2 regions of the Nitrosomonas sp. ANs5 genome follow, and region 1 is predicted to be linked to the other one. Evidence: riboswitches for the same ligand, from Rfam matches in the RefSeq annotation. Region 1 holds a riboswitch; the other holds the start of a gene.
The links. A riboswitch is a leader RNA that binds a small molecule or an ion and turns the genes downstream of it on or off. The one in region 1 is predicted to bind cobalamin.
Positions count from the first base shown of each region.

Region 2: linked by a shared signal. The riboswitch ahead of btuB (TonB-dependent vitamin B12 receptor) and the one ahead of ABTW62_RS09995 (hypothetical protein) in region 1 are both predicted to bind cobalamin.

Region 1 is NZ_JBEUDO010000039.1:10,954-18,974, reverse strand. It holds gene putA (bifunctional proline dehydrogenase/L-glutamate gamma-semialdehyde dehydrogenase PutA) at 1-1,827, shown strand, start outside; cobalamin riboswitch at 1,900-2,124, shown strand; gene ABTW62_RS09995 (hypothetical protein) at 2,261-2,842, shown strand; gene cobO (cob(I)yrinic acid a,c-diamide adenosyltransferase) at 2,847-3,452, shown strand; gene bluB (5,6-dimethylbenzimidazole synthase) at 3,481-4,140, shown strand; gene cbiB (adenosylcobinamide-phosphate synthase CbiB) at 4,137-5,039, shown strand; gene cobD (threonine-phosphate decarboxylase CobD) at 5,026-6,036, shown strand; gene ABTW62_RS09970 (cobyric acid synthase) at 6,052-7,545, shown strand; gene cobU (bifunctional adenosylcobinamide kinase/adenosylcobinamide-phosphate guanylyltransferase) at 7,529-8,021, shown strand, end outside.
Region 2 is NZ_JBEUDO010000001.1:133,788-141,808, reverse strand. It holds gene ABTW62_RS00580 (class I SAM-dependent DNA methyltransferase) at 1-514, opposite strand, end outside; cobalamin riboswitch at 772-992, shown strand; gene btuB (TonB-dependent vitamin B12 receptor) at 1,291-3,132, shown strand; gene ABTW62_RS00570 (hypothetical protein) at 3,390-3,524, shown strand; gene metG (methionine--tRNA ligase) at 3,568-5,676, opposite strand; gene apbC (iron-sulfur cluster carrier protein ApbC) at 5,787-6,875, shown strand; gene dcd (dCTP deaminase) at 6,885-7,451, shown strand; gene ABTW62_RS00550 (NUDIX hydrolase) at 7,869-8,021, opposite strand, start outside.

The DNA.
Region 1 (8,021 bases):
TTCAGCTGTCGCGTCTACGCACCGGTCGGCGACCACAAAACGCTGCTTCCCTACCTAGTCAGGCGTCTATTGGAAAATGGCGCCAACAGTTCTTTCGTCAATCAAATCGCGAACGAGCAGATCGCTCTCGAGGAAATCGTCGCTAACCCGCTCGATAAACTGGTCAGCTCCGCACTGCACATTCCCGCACCACGCCATCTCTATGCCGGTGAGCGACTCAATTCCAGTGGTCTCAATCTGGCCGATAATGCCGTACAGCTCCACCTCAAACAGGCATGGGAAAAAGTGGGCAGACAATCATGGCAGGCCAATCCGATTGTCAATGGTCGCAAGCTGACAGGCAATACCTACCTCATCCGTAATCCTGCCGACCGGGATGATATTGTTGGCGAAGTGTCGCTGGCCAACTCCGAGGTTGCTGACGAGGCGCTTGACGCGGCTCATCAGGCTGCCTCCGGCTGGGCCAGCAGCGATATCAACATGCGTGCTGCTTGTTTGGAACAGGCTGCAAAGCTGCTTGAAGCGCAAATGATCGAACTCATGTCGCTGATTATCCGTGAAGGGGGACGCACGATTCCAGACGCGCTCAACGAAGTGCGCGAGGCAATTGATTTTTGCCGCTATTACGCAGTCCAGGCACGCCAGCACTTTCCTCACCCTGTTACGCTTCCCGGCGTGACCGGAGAAAGCAATCAGTTACACTGGGCAGGGCGAGGCGTTTTCATATGCATCAGCCCATGGAATTTTCCGGTCGCTATTTTCACTGGCCAGATTGCAGCCGCACTCGTGGCAGGGAACAGCGTCATCGCCAAACCGGCGGCACCGACTCCGCTCTCTGCCGCCTACCTGATAAACTTACTGCATCAAGCCGGTATCCCCGAAACAGTATTGCACTTCATGCCTGGCAGCGGCAGCCAGATTGGCATGCAGCTAGTCAGCGACCCGCGCATTGCAGGTGTTGCCTTTACCGGATCAATCAGCACCGCACGGCAGATCAACCAGGCACTGGCGCAACGCGAACGCATTCTACCTTTCATTGCCGAAACCGGTGGTCAAAACTGCATGCTCGTTGACAGTTCGGCCCTGCCCGAACAAGTCGTGAAAGATGTCATCGCCTCGTCCTTCAACAGTGCTGGGCAGCGTTGTTCGGCCTTGCGTGTACTTTATCTGCAACAGGAAATCGCACCCCGAATTATCGCAATGCTAAGTGGTGCGATGGATGAATTACGCCTTGGCAATCCTATGCAGCTCAGCACTGACATCGGCCCGGTGATCAGTGATTCCGCCCGTGCCGAGCTGCTGCAGCATTGCGAACGCATGCATCGAGAAGCCCATCTGATCAAGGCCCTACAGCGACCACCCGCCTGCGCATCGGGCAGCTTCTTCCCGCCCCATGTTTACGAAATCGAAAGACTTGACCAACTGCAACATGAAGTATTCGGTCCGGTTTTGCATATCATTCGATATTCGGCCAACCAGTTGGATGAGGTGATAGCAGCCATCAATCGCAGCGGTTACGGACTCACGCTCGGGATCCACAGCCGTATCGAAAGCAGAATTGATTACATTCAGCGGCATACTCGCTGCGGCAATACCTACGCCAACCGCAACATGGTTGGGGCCGTGGTCGGTTCGCAACCATTTGGCGGCGAGGGCCTCTCAGGGACCGGTCCCAAGGCCGGTGGCCCGCATTATCTGCAGCGGTTTGCCACCGAACGCGTGATCACGATCAACACGGCCGCGGTGGGAGGAAATGCTGCATTATTGTCGGACGGAGAAAGCGGAAATAAGTGCCCAATGCACAAATCGGATCCCAACAGCAATTAACCACTGGCTGCCTGCTGTTTGCTTCGACGGTCTGTCTGCAAAACTTGACACCCCTGCTGCATTTGGTTAGGCTGCGCCTCACTTACCTCGGGTGCCTGCCAGGCGATTCACGCCAGCAAGGTTAAACGGGAAGCTGGTGCGTTTTGATTCGTTTCAGACTATGCCAGCACTGCCCCCGCAACGGTAAATGAGTTAGTGATCCGCATCATGCCACTGTGTATAACTACACGGGAAGGCGCAGATCAGGAATATATTCCGCTCATGAGTCCGGAGACCGGCCTGAAGTAAACTTTACGGTATTGCGGAGGGTAATTACCGGCATTCCGGTCGGCTTGTGCACAACCGATCACCGGGTTCATTTCTGGATTCCCCCGCAAATCGTACTGGCCACGATTTCATCGTCCAACGATCAACCTAAACCAAGAGTCTAGAAATGTTCACTTTATCCACTCGCAGCCAAATAAGCATTGGTCTGGTGCTGGCCGCACTGATGATCATTACACGCGGGCATCACTTTGCGTCATTACATTCCCTACCCGGTGCTTCCTGGGCAGTTTTCTTTCTGGCTGGCGTCTACCTGCGTTCGGCTTGGCCATTGTTGGGGCTGTTTGCGCTCAGTTGGGGGCTCGACTTCGCGGCTTATACCTGGGGCGGCACCCGCGGATTTTGCCTGACACCGGCCTATGTATTTTTATTGCCAGCCTATGCTTCACTATGGCTGGCTGGCCGGTGGTACGCCAATTACCATCAATTTACCTGGCGCACCCTGATGCCACTTTTTTTCAGTGCAACAGCCGGTCTGATTCTGTGCGAGCTGTTTTCCAGCGGCGGCTTTTATTTCTATTCCGGCCGTTTCACCGATACCAGCATGGTTGAATTTGGCCACCGGCTGAGCCAGTTTTTCCCAATGTATATTGAATCGTTTCTGTTCTATATGGGATTGGCTGGCTTGGTGCATGTCACCTTCGCATTGATCCATCGCCAGATCGACCCACACAGCACCATAACCGGCTAACGCGATGACAGATGCCGAACGCACGCAGCGTCACCGTCAACGCATGCAACGCAAGAAGGTAATCGTCGATGCCTCGATTGCGCGCGCCGACCAGACGAAGGGCTTGTTGCTGGTCCTCACCGGCAACGGAAAAGGCAAATCCAGTTCGGCCTTTGGCATGATTGCACGCGCCTTGGGGCATGGGATGCGGGTGGGTGTGGCGCAATTCATCAAGGGCCGTTCGGATACCGGCGAGGAAGCTTTCTTCCGGCGCCAGCAGGATGTGATCTGGCACGTGCTGGGAGAAGGCTTCACTTGGGATACCCAGAATCTGGAACGAGATACCGCAACCGCACAACGCGGCTGGCGCGTGGTGCAGGACATGCTGCGCGATCCAGCACTGGATTTGATCGTGCTGGATGAGCTGACTTATCCGCTCAAATTCGGCTGGCTGGATTTGGGTACGGTACTGAATGATCTGGAAAATCGTCCGCCCATGCAACATGTCGTCATTACCGGGCGCGCAGCCCCCGAAGCGCTATGTGAAGCGGCTGACACGGTCACTGAAATGCGTGATAGCAAGCATGCCTTCCGTGCCGGCATCGCTGCCCAACCAGGCATCGATTTGTAAGAGTGGCCAGATCATTTATCGCATCCGCATGAGTGTCACCAACCACCGTTACAGTGCAAGCGAGCGCGCCGCAGTTTACCGGGTCATTGCCGAGCGCCGGGACATGCGCCATTTTGTTCCGAATCCGGTTGATCCACTTGTGTTGAAACGCTTGCTCACCGCCGCGCATCAGGCGCCAAGCGTGGGTCTGATGCAACCCTGGCGATTTATCCGGATCACTGAGCACCGGTTGCGTCTTGCTCTAGCCGCCCTGGTTGAAGAGGAGCGCATGCGCACGGCCGATGCGCTGGCAGAACGCGCCGATCAATTCATGCGCCTGAAGGTGGAAGGCATCCGTGAATGCGGAGAACTGCTCGTTGCCGTATTGGCTGACAAGCGCGAGCGACATATTTTTGGCCGGCGCACATTGCCGGAAATGGACCTGGCTTCGGTCGCCTGCGCCATCCAGAACCTATGGCTGGCGGCACGCGCCGAAGGGCTGGGCATGGGTTGGGTTTCGCTGTTTGACCCTGCTCAGCTTGCCCAGTTGCTGAACCTGCCGGCCGGCAGCAAACCGGTTGCCATTCTATGCCTCGGCCATGTGCAGGCCTTCTACCCTGCCCCAATGCTAAAACTGACAGGCTGGGCAGCAGAACGCAACCTGGATGAATTGATATTCCACAATGGCTGGGGCAATCTCGAGCCATGAGTACCACGCTGGCTGTAGCGGCAGCTTTGTTGCTGGATGCGTGGCTGGGGGAAGCGCGCCGCTTTCATCCGCTGGTCGGATTCGGAAAACTGGCAAATTTCGCGGAACGCTATCTCTACGCCGATTCCCGCGCATTAGGCAGTGCGGCAGTGCTGCTGCTGATTATGCCCTGGACGCTGCTCATGATTTTACTTGGATTCACAACCTGGCATGTTGCCATCGATATCCTGGTGCTCTATCTGGCACTCGGCTGGCATAGCCTGGGTGCCCATGCCGGCCAGGTCATGCAGAGGTTGCACAAGGATGATCTGGCCGGCGCGCGTCAACAGGTAGGGTGGATGGTAAGCCGCGACACGGCAGACCTGAGTCAGACGGGTGTCACGCAGGCCACCATAGAATCTGTTCTCGAGAACGGAAATGACGCGATATTTGGTGCGATTTTCTGGTTTATTGTAGCCGGTGCGCCAGGCGCCTTGCTCTATCGCTTGGTCAATACACTGGATGCCATGTGGGGTTATCGTAATGCGCGCTATGATCGTTTTGGCTGGGCGGCAGCCCGGCTGGATGATTGCCTGAATTTTATCCCGGCACGACTGACTGCGCTCAGCTATGCGTTAGCAGGCAATGTGCGCCACGCCATGGCCTGTTGGCACAGGCAAGGGGCAGCCTGGAAAAGTCCCAATGCCGGGCCGGTCATGGCGGCAGGCGCAGGCAGCCTCCAGCTGACACTCGGCGGATCCGCCCGTTATCACGGCAAGCTGGAAATCCGCCCGCTTCTGGGCACCGGAGACGCACCCGGAATTGACGATATCGGCCGGGCATTGGGATTGATCAAGCGCACGCTGCTGCTCTGGCTGATGATTCTCTGTGCAGGAGAATGGTTAATTGGACATCTTTGAGCAATCTGAACAGCCAGCCGCCCTGCATCATGGCGGACGCTTGCGGGCAGCCGCGGCCCGTTACGCTATTCCCCTGGAAAGCTGGCTCGATCTCTCCACTGGGATCAATGTCAATGGCTGGCCTGTCAGAACACCACCCGCCTCCACCTGGGTGCGCTTGCCTGAAGAGGAAGACGAGTTGAATGCCAGCGCGTGCCGCTACTATGGGGCGGAAGCCGTATTACCGGTCGCCGGCTCGCAGGCTGCCATTCAGGCCCTGCCGCAACTGCGCGCGGCATCGCATGTCAGTGTACTGAATCCCGGCTATGCCGAACACGCACATGCCTGGCAACGCAATCGGCATACAGTGACTGCCGTGACGCCAGCGCAAATCGATGCAGCCCTGGCAACCTCCGATGTACTGGTTATCATTCATCCCAACAACCCAACTGGCGACGTATTTTCAACTGCACAGCTGCTCGCCTGGCATGCGCAGCTCGCTGAACGTGGCGGCTGGTTGATCGTGGACGAGGCCTTCATGGATGCCACGCCCGAATCCAGCCTGGCTCCCCATGCATGGATGCCGGGTCTGATCGTATTGCGATCTTTAGGTAAATTCTTTGGACTGGCCGGTGCCCGGGTGGGCTTTGTGTGCGCCCACCCGCAATTGCTGACCAGGCTCAATCATTTGCTCGGCCCGTGGACTGTCAACGCACCGGCGCGCTGGATGGCGATAGCGGCGCTGCAAGATGACGCCTGGCACGAGCGAACCCGCCAGCGCCTGTTGCAGGACAGCCGGCGCTTACAGGCACTGCTGTGCCGGCATGGTCTGGTTCCTACCAGCGGCAGCGCTTTTTTTCAATGGATACGCACGGATCGGGCCGCTGAAATTTTTGCAGGGCTGGCTTCCCAAGGGATCCTGACCCGGCTTTTCAACCAACCGGACAGCTTGCGCCTGGGCCTGCCTGGTTCCGAGTCTGAATGGCAGCGGCTGGCCAGCGCGCTGGCCATGCTATAGCGCCGCAAACATCATATGAACAGCCAAACACTCATGATCCAAGGCACCACCTCGGATGCTGGCAAAAGCATGCTGGTGACCGCCTTGTGCCGTTGGCTGGCACGCCAGCAGATCCGCGTCGCGCCTTTCAAGCCGCAGAATATGGCACTCAACAGCGCAGTTACGATCGATGGCGGGGAAATCGGCCGCGCCCAAGCAGTACAGGCCTATGCCGCCGGACTGGTGCCGCATACTGACATGAACCCGGTATTGCTCAAACCCAGCACGGATAAGAATGCCCAGGTCATCATCCATGGCCAGGCGATTGCCACCATGGATGCAAGCGGTTTCCACAATTACAAATCGATTGCACGGACCGCCGTGCTGGCCTCCCACGCTCGGCTGGCCACCCAGTATGACAGGATTATTGTGGAAGGCGCCGGTTCGCCAGCAGAAATCAATTTGCGCGCAAACGACATTGCCAATATGGGATTTGCTGAAGCAGTCGACTGTCCGGTCATTTTGATCGCAGACATTGACCGTGGCGGCGTATTTGCTCATCTAGCCGGCACTTTGGCATTACTCAGCGAAAGTGAATGCGCACGCGTCAAGGGTTTTGTCATCAATCGCTTTCGTGGCGACATCTCCTTGCTGCAGCCCGGCCTCGACTGGCTGGCAGCCTACACCGGCAAACCGGTACTGGGCGTGCTGCCCTATTTTCAGGGACTGCATCTCGAAGCGGAAGACGCCTTGCCCCACACGCCCGGGCCGGTTATGGCAGACGAGTCTGATAGGCTGCAGGTGGTTGTACCGGTCTTGCCGCGCATCAGCAACCATACCGACTTCGATCCGCTGCGTCTGCATCCACGGGTCAATCTCCGCTTCATCGGACCTGACCAAACCCTTCCGCCAGCCGATCTGATGATTCTGCCTGGCTCCAAAAACGTGCGTGCCGACTTGGCATGGCTGCGCAAACAAGGCTGGGAAGTGGCCATCAGACACCACTTGCGCTACGGCGGTAAATTGATCGGTATCTGTGGCGGTTACCAGATGCTGGGAAAATGGATTCATGACCCCGAGGGGCTGGAAGACGATGCGGGCAGTACCCATGGCCTGGCACTGTTTGAGATGGATACCACCTTATATCCCGAGAAGCAACTGGGCAACGTGTGCGGCACGCTTGCCCATCAAGGTGCGGCAATGACCGGCTATGAAATTCATCACGGGGTGACTGTTTTCCAGGAAACCTACTCTCCGGCCGTCCATCTCGCGCAACGGACAGATGGCGCCTTGAGCGCAGATGGACAGATCATGGGCTGCTATCTGCACGGCCTGTTCGAATCGGCCGATGCGTGCCGCGCACTCTTGCACTGGGCCGGGCTGACTGATCACCCGCCAGCCCCTGATTACCAGGCCCTGCGCGATTCCGCGATCAATCGTCTGGCTGACGGTGTTGAACAGCATCTGGACACGAACCGCCTCTATCAGCTACTCAACCTACAAGGCATGGCCCATGACCGACAGCCATAAACTCCTGATACTGGGCGGTGTGCGCTCCGGCAAAAGCCGTCTGGCCGAGCATCTGGCGATCGAGAGCCGCATGCCGGTCACTTATCTCGCGACCGCCACCATCGGTGATGCCGAAATGCAGGCAAGAATTGACCTGCATCGCGCCAACCGCCCCGCTCATTGGCATGTAATCGAAGAGCCGCTGCGACTGGCAACAACACTCAGTCAATCCGCTGCAGCCAATCGTTGCCTTCTGGTCGACTGCCTGACGCTCTGGCTGACCAACCTGCTGTTGCAGCCCGACAGCAATATACTGGAGAACGAGATTGCCGCATTGCTGGCCGTCTTGCCAACCTTGCCTGGCCGCATCATCCTGGTCAGCAACGAAACCAATATGGGCGTCACACCTATGGGTGAACTGAGCCGCCGTTACTGTGATCAGGCAGGCAGACTGCATCAACTCGTCGCCCAACAATGCCAGCAAGTGATTCTGATGG
Region 2 (8,021 bases), on a different contig from region 1:
GTGGGATATCCCCAAAGCCCAGTGCCGCGACGGTCGTCATGCAATCACATTGCCAGCCAGTGATCTCTTCCCTGATATCGTCATCCAGATTAGTAAAATCCTCGACATAATAAGCATCGTACAGATCCGGTCTATCCCGAATAGTCGCATCATGGGCCTCCTGGATTATATCCACCCCCACCAGCCTGGAAACGCCATGCTTTTTCAGTTCCTCCCCCATCATACCGTTACCGGCACCCAAATCCAGCACGCGAAGTTCGCTGAGATTCTCCTCCGATTGATCCAGCGCTGACTGCAAAATGGCCGTCACTTTACTAGGTGATTGGCATTTCAGGCGATCATAGAACAATTGCTCATACAATCCCTGCACACGATAAATCTCCCCATAATCGTGAAAGCGTATTTTTTTTCTCGGCTGTCCCACTCTTTGCAGGTAGAAATAGGTTTCGTCTTGTTCCAGATTGTAAAACTTGTCCTTGGGAAATTGAATTCTATGCTTGATTTTTTGATGCATTGCGGCCTTTTTTGAGGTTTACGATCAGGATACGAATCGTTCCGTGGCCCGGAACAAATGATAAAGTCTCCTTTCTATTTAAACATATCAGGTATGCATCAACCAAAACATAGCCGGCCGGCCATGCAGCCCGTTCATGCCATGGCGGCATAAAACATGCCAGTATGGAGACTTGCGCTACGCAGTCATTCGAGCAAGCTGCCTGGCAAATCCATCAACGGCAATGGTTATTGACTTAACCGGCATATTGCGATAACTTCGCAGCCCTTGTTTTAGGTGACCCCAGGACGCCAGTCCGAAGGTTTAAACGGGAAGCTGGTGCGCGAAGATATTTATCCCGCAATGCCAGCACTGCCCCCGCAACGGTAAATGAGTCAAGAATTCGCAAACGCCACTGTGTACAGACATGGGAAGGCGCGTATTCAAGGAATTTAGCCCGCTCATGAGTCCGGAGACCGGCCTGAAGCAATCTTACGGTACTGCGGAGGGCGGTAGGCGGCATACAAACTGGCTTGCACTCCGTTCCGTCAATTAGCTTACAAATGAAATCGATGGATTAGCCTGCCAGGCTAGGCGCAAACCGCAGTCATAGCCGTAGCTATGGCGAGGATTTGCAACAACGCATGACAGGCGAAGGCGCGATTTCATGTAAGCGGTTTGGCGGAACGGAGTACTTGGCTTGATTGACAGCCAGGGCGCTCGCCCGGGTTTCTCCTCCTCTGCAGCACCTCCATCCACTCATTAGCATCGCGCGGGTGTGCGCGGAGGAAAATATCTTGAAACGTCATACTCTACCTGTACTCTCAGGTTTACTATGGCTGGGTCATCCTGTGATGACACTGGCCGAAGACAGCAATCATACTGAAAAACCGATCATCGTTACCGCGACGCGAACGCCCCAGACGGTCGATGAAACACTTATTTCATCGACCGTCATCACACGCCAGGAGATTGAACGCCAGCAGGCCCGCTCCATGCAGGATCTGTTGCACGGCATAGCTGGCATTAGTATTGCCAATAACGGCGGGCCGGGCAAAAACACCAGCCTGTTCTTGCGTGGCACCGAATCCGATCACGTCTTGATACTCATCGACGGCGTCAGAATGGGTTCAGCCACTTCCGGCACAACGGAAATTCAGAATATTCCGGTCGAATTGATCGAACGCATCGAAATTATACGCGGGCCACGTTCCAGTTTATACGGACCGGAAGCCGTTGGCGGCGTGATTCATATCTTCACCCGCAAAGGCAAAAAAGGCCTCAGGCCTACCTTCAGTTTTGGTGGCGGCAGTTATGGCACAATCAGCGGCTCGGCCACGCTCTCGGGTGGTGGTGAGCAAGGCTGGTTCAATCTTGGTATCAGCGGATTTAGCACGGAAGGATTTAATGCCTGCTCCGGCAGCCCTCCCCCCAATGGCGCGGGCTGTTTTACGTTCGAACCGGACAAGGATGGTTATCGCAATCTTTCCGGGTCAGCACGCGCAGGCTACCGGTTCGAGAACGGGCTGGATATCGAGGCAAGCTTTATCCATTCCGATGGCTACAATGAATTCGACGGTATTTTCGTCAATCGAAGCGAACTGGTGCAGCAGGTTTTTGGTGGCACGGCACGCTTTTCACCCACAGATCGCTGGCAAATGACTCTGGTTGCGGGGCGTAGCCGGGAAGATTCGGATAATTTTCTGGAAAAAACCTTCATGTCGCGCTTCAACACCCAGCGCGATACCGCTTCCTGGCAGAATGACTTGTCGTTGAGTTCGAACCAGCTTTTGACCATTGGCGCAGACTATCTGTTCGATACCGTCGACAGCACATCCGACTTTACTGAGACATCTCGCTATAATTGGGGCGTTTTTGCGCAACATCAGCTTGCACTTGCCGCACACAAACTGCAACTTTCATTACGTCACGATGATAATCAGCAATTTGGCAGCCGCGTCACGGGTGGTATTACCTGGGGCTATGCACTGACCGAACAGGTGCGGTTGGCCGCCAGTTTTGGCAATGCCTTCAAGGCGCCAACTTTCAACGAGCTCTACTTTCCCGGCTTTGGCAATCCCGATCTCAAGCCGGAAGATGCGCGCAGCGTGGAACTCAGCGCGATCGGCAGGTTTGACTGGGCCAACTGGTCTCTCAACCTGTATGAAACCCGGATCGATAACCTGATTGCCTACGATGCCAGCCTGTTTGCTCCCGCCAATATCGATGAAGCACGCATTCGAGGACTGGAAGCCATACTCAGCACGCAGATCAAAGGCTGGCAAATCAACTCGAATCTGACTTTTCTCGATCCAGTCAATCTTTCAAATGGAATGGCCCGGGGAAATATCCTGCCACGGCGCAGCAGGCAATCCTTCCGGGTCGATACCGCGCGCCAGTTCGGTGATTATGTTGTGGGCGCCATGTTCCTTGCCGAAGGCCGACGTTATGATGATCTGCAAAATACGCGCACAATGAGCGGATATGTCAAAGTCGACCTGCGGGCTGAATACATTTTCAATCAGCACTGGCGCATACAAGGGCGTATCGAAAACTTATTCGACAAGGATTATGAAACCGCTGCCTTTTTCAACCAGCCGGGACGAAATTATTTCGCAACCTTGCGCTACCAACCCTAGTACTCCGTTCCGCCAAAACGCTTACATGAAATCGCGCCTTCGCCTGTCATGCGTTGTTGCAAATCCTCGCCATAGCTACGGCTATGACTGCGGTTTGCGCCTAGCCTGGCAGGCGAATCCATCGATTTCATTTGTAAGCTAATTGACGGAACGGAGTACTAGGAGGCTGTCCGAGAATAGACTGATCTACTGCGGACGAGCCTGATTGGCCGGATTTTTCGATCCTTTTCGTTGAATAGAACGACTATTCGCCTCAAATGATCGAAAAATCCCGCTCAACCAGCCTAGCCCTCGCTACGATCGCTATTCTCGGACAACCTCCTAGGCAAAAAGGGCTGAATCAATCCGACATCGCGTACCGCATGCTGGCGCATCAATCCAGACGACTTTGATTCTGGATTGATGCGCCAAATTTTATCAAGTGATACCGAAGCACTACTTGATCCGCATGCCGGGTTGCGCGCCACTGTCCGGGGCCAGCAAATAGGGCCCTTCTCCCTTGCCATCGCCCGCAGCCAGCACCATGCCCTCCGACAAGCCGAATTTCATCTTGCGGGGCGCAAGATTGGCCACCATCACTGTCAGCCTGCCCTTGAGCTGCGCCGGACCATAGGCGGATTTGATACCAGCAAAAACGGTGCGCTGCTCGCTGCCTATATCCAAGGTAAGCTGCAACAGCTTATCGGCACCGGCTACCTGCTGCGCATCGAGAATACGTGCAACACGCAAATCAATCTTGCTGAAATCCTCGATCGATATCGTTTCGGCAATCGGCGCCACTGTACGCTGCTGTGCCTGGGCATGTCGCGTGAGTGAATGCGAATCCGGTGCTGGTGCCATGGTTTGCTGATTGGCGGCAACCAGTGCGGCGATTTGCTTGGGATCGATACGGGCCATGAGATGCTGGTAAGCATTGATACGATGGCCGGCCGGCAGTAACAGACTGGAGAAAGGTTGACCGGCTTCCTGTTTGGGCCAGGGCAGTGATTCGCAGTTGAGAAAGCGCTCGATTTGTACAGCGGTATGCGGCAGAATCGGCTTCAAATAGCACGAGAGCAAATAGAACAGCTGGATGCCCAGGCTGCAGGCACGATGAAGCTCCCGTTCACGCGCGCTGTCCTTGGCAATTTCCCACGGCGCGAGTTCGTGTATGAGCTCGTTCACTTCATCGGCCCGTTTCATGATTTGACGCACAGCCGCCGAAAAATCCCTGGCCTCATAAGCGGCCTCTATGCCCCCTGGCTGCCAGGATGAAAAGCGTGCGTCGGTAATTTCCAGCAACAGCTGATAATCTTCGCCCGTAACCAGCATGCCATCAAAGCGCTTGCTGATAAATCCCGCACAACGGCTGGCGATATTGATGTATTTACCCACCAAATCGGCATTGACACGCGCGGTAAAATCTTCCAGATTAAGATCGATGTCCTCCATGCTGCCATTGAGCTTTGCCGCATAGTAGTAACGCAGCCACTCCGGGTTCAGCTGCTGCTGCAGATAGCTTTCCGCAGTAATGAAGGTTCCGCGTGATTTACTCATTTTCTCGCCATTCACGGTCAGAAATCCATGTGCGAAAATTTGGGTGGGGGTGCGGTAACCGGCATTTTCCAGCATGGCTGGCCAGAATAATGCATGGAAATAGAGGATATCCTTACCGATAAAATGGTAGAGCTCTGTACTGGAATCCTGTTGCCAATAGGCCTCAAAATCGATACCTTGCTGCATGCAGAGTTTCTTGAAACTCCCCATGTAACCAATCGGCGCATCCAACCACACGTAGAAATATTTCCCGGCTTCCCCGGGGATCTCGAACCCGAAATAGGGGGCATCGCGAGAAATATCCCAATCCGTCAACTTGTTCTCACCGGCTTCCCCCAGCCATTCTGCCATTTTGTTGGCCGCTTCCGGTTGCAAATGGCCGCCCTCGCGCGTCCAGCGACGCAAAAAATCACTGCAACGATAATCGGACAGCTTGAAGAAAAAATGTTCCGAAGCCTTTTTGACCGGGGTGGCGCCGGACACAGCAGAATAAGGATTTTTGAGGTCGGTTGGCGCATAAGCCGCGCCGCATACCTCGCAGGAATCGCCATACTGGTCCGCCGCGCCACATTTCGGGCATTCGCCCTTGACATACCGGTCCGGTAAAAACAGATTCTTGAGTGGATCAAACAGCTGCTCGATGGCGCGGACCGAAATCAGCCCCGCCGCCTTCAATTTCCGGTAAATATCTTCCGCGTAATAACGTGTCTCATCCGAATGAGTGCTATAGTATTGATCGAAATGGATATGAAAACCGGTAAAATCGCGCAGATGTTCCTCGTGGACACGTGCAATCAGTGCTTCCGGAGAAATGCCTTCCTTCTCGGCGCGCAGCATAATCGGCGTGCCATGGGTATCATCCGCACACACGTAATAGACGGTATGTCCCAGCATCTTTTGATAACGCACCCAGATATCGGTCTGAATATACTCTACCAAATGGCCCAGATGGATACTGCCATTAGCATAAGGCAGTGCGGAAGTCACTAGAATTTTGCGTGTAGTCATCGCTTATTAATCTGTTCAAAAATCCATAAACAAGGATTGTAGCAAACTGCGCGCGACTAACCGGGACGATATTTGCTAACATCAAGGATTTTGATGGAAGGAGGTTTATCTTGACGATCACGCCACAACAAATCGAAACAACACTCGAACAGATCGTCGATCCCACGACCGGCAAGGATTATGTAACCAGCAAAGCGCTGCGCGACGTTCGGATCGATCACGACCAGGTAATGGTTGAGATTGAACTGGGCTATCCCGCCAGAAGTGTCCTGGAAAATGTACGTCAACAGGTGGCCGAAGCCCTGCAAGCAATTCCTGGCATTGGACCGGTCACTGTCAATGTAACAAGCCAGATCATCGCCCATAGTGCGCAACGCGGACTCAAGCTCGTCCCTGGCGTCAAAAATATCATTGCAGTCGCATCGGGCAAAGGCGGGGTTGGCAAATCTGCAACCGCAGTCAACCTGGCGCTGGCACTCGCTGCCGAAGGTGCGGCAGTAGGCATTCTGGATGCGGATATCTATGGCCCATCGCAGCCGCAGATGCTTGGCGTGAGTGGCCGTCCCGACTCGCCGGATGGCAAGACCATCGAACCGATGCGCGCACATGGCATCCAGATGATGTCGATCGGGCTCCTAATCGATGCGGAAACCCCGATGGTCTGGCGCGGCCCGATGGTCACGCAAGCGCTGCAACAATTGTTGAACGACACGCTGTGGCATGATCTCGACTACTTGGTCATCGATCTGCCACCTGGGACCGGCGACATCCAGTTGACACTGGCGCAGAAAATACCGGTCACCGGTGCGGTCATCGTGACGACCCCGCAGGACATCGCTCTGCTGGATGCGCGCAAAGGGCTAAAAATGTTCGAGAAGGTGGGTATTCCCATCCTCGGGATTGTGGAAAACATGGGTCTGCACACCTGCTCCCAGTGTGGCCATACCGAGCCAATTTTCGGTACAGGCGGCGGCGACAAAATGTGCCGTGACTATAATGTCGAATTACTCGGTACGTTACCGCTGGATATCAAAATCCGTGAACATACCGATGCCGGCACACCGAGCGTGGTGGCCGAACCGGAAGGACAGATCGCCATCACCTATCGAACCATTGCCCGCCGGGTAGCCGCCAAGGTTTCCGACCTGTCTAAAGATTACTCAGAGGTCTTTACACAGATCATCATGGAAGACGACTGAGGATCTACCATGACAATCAAATCTGACCGATGGATACGCAAGATGGCCCGCGAGCATGGCATGATCGAACCGTTCGAGCCCAATCAAATCAAGCAGAAAGATGGCCACAGCATCGTATCCTATGGCACCTCCAGCTATGGCTATGATATTCGATGCTCGGATGAATTCAAGCTTTTCACCAACCTGAATTCGACGATCGTCGATCCGAAACGTTTCGATTCCAACTCGTTTGTCGATGTCAAAAGCGATATTTGCATTATTCCGCCCAATTCCTTTGCCTTGGCGCGAACCGTTGAATATTTCCGTATTCCACGCAATATTTTGACGATCTGTCTTGGTAAATCCACCTATGCGCGCTGCGGTATCATCGTCAATGTCACGCCGTTCGAACCGGAATGGGAAGGCTTTGTCACACTGGAATTCTCGAATACGACGCCTCTGCCCGCCAAAATTTACGCCAATGAAGGGGTAGCGCAAGTGATTTTCTTTGAATCCGATGAAGTGTGCGAAATCTCATACAGGGACCGGAATGGAAAATATCAATTTCAACAAGGTGTTACATTACCCAAGATATAGCCTATCTGCCTGTCCCTGATGAAGCCGCCCAGCTTTTTGCACCATGCCGCCTGCTCCCCGAACACATGTGAACCCGCATTTCCCGGCAGGCTGCTGGCATATCTCCAGCGCTACCAGGAACCTCAGCGGTATTTCCATAGATGCCACGCACATGACCGGCGCAGTCAAGGTGACGATGATTTGCGCCAACGTAATTGGCAGTGCGCCGAGGGTCGCCTGGCAACCGTCTGCAGATTCATCGCCAGAAAGCTGTCATTGAATTCCGATACCTGAAAGCAGCCAGTCACCCATCCGAATTACCTTCGACTGATGCTGCCCCAAAGCAGACGGAGATTTAGAATCCAGTGCAACGCTTTGTGCTTTATCTTGTAAAGAAATAATCGGACTTAATGGTCGGATTTCGCGAACCTGTCCGTTTCAATTCTCCATAATCTCGCAGAAAATTCTTACTGCACCGGCATCCTGTCTTAACAACCCTCGCATTCCAAGACTCGATAAACCGTCATGCAGCGGAGATTTTCTGTAACTATCTCGAACTGAAATGGCAAGACTGCCATTCTGTTCGCCTTT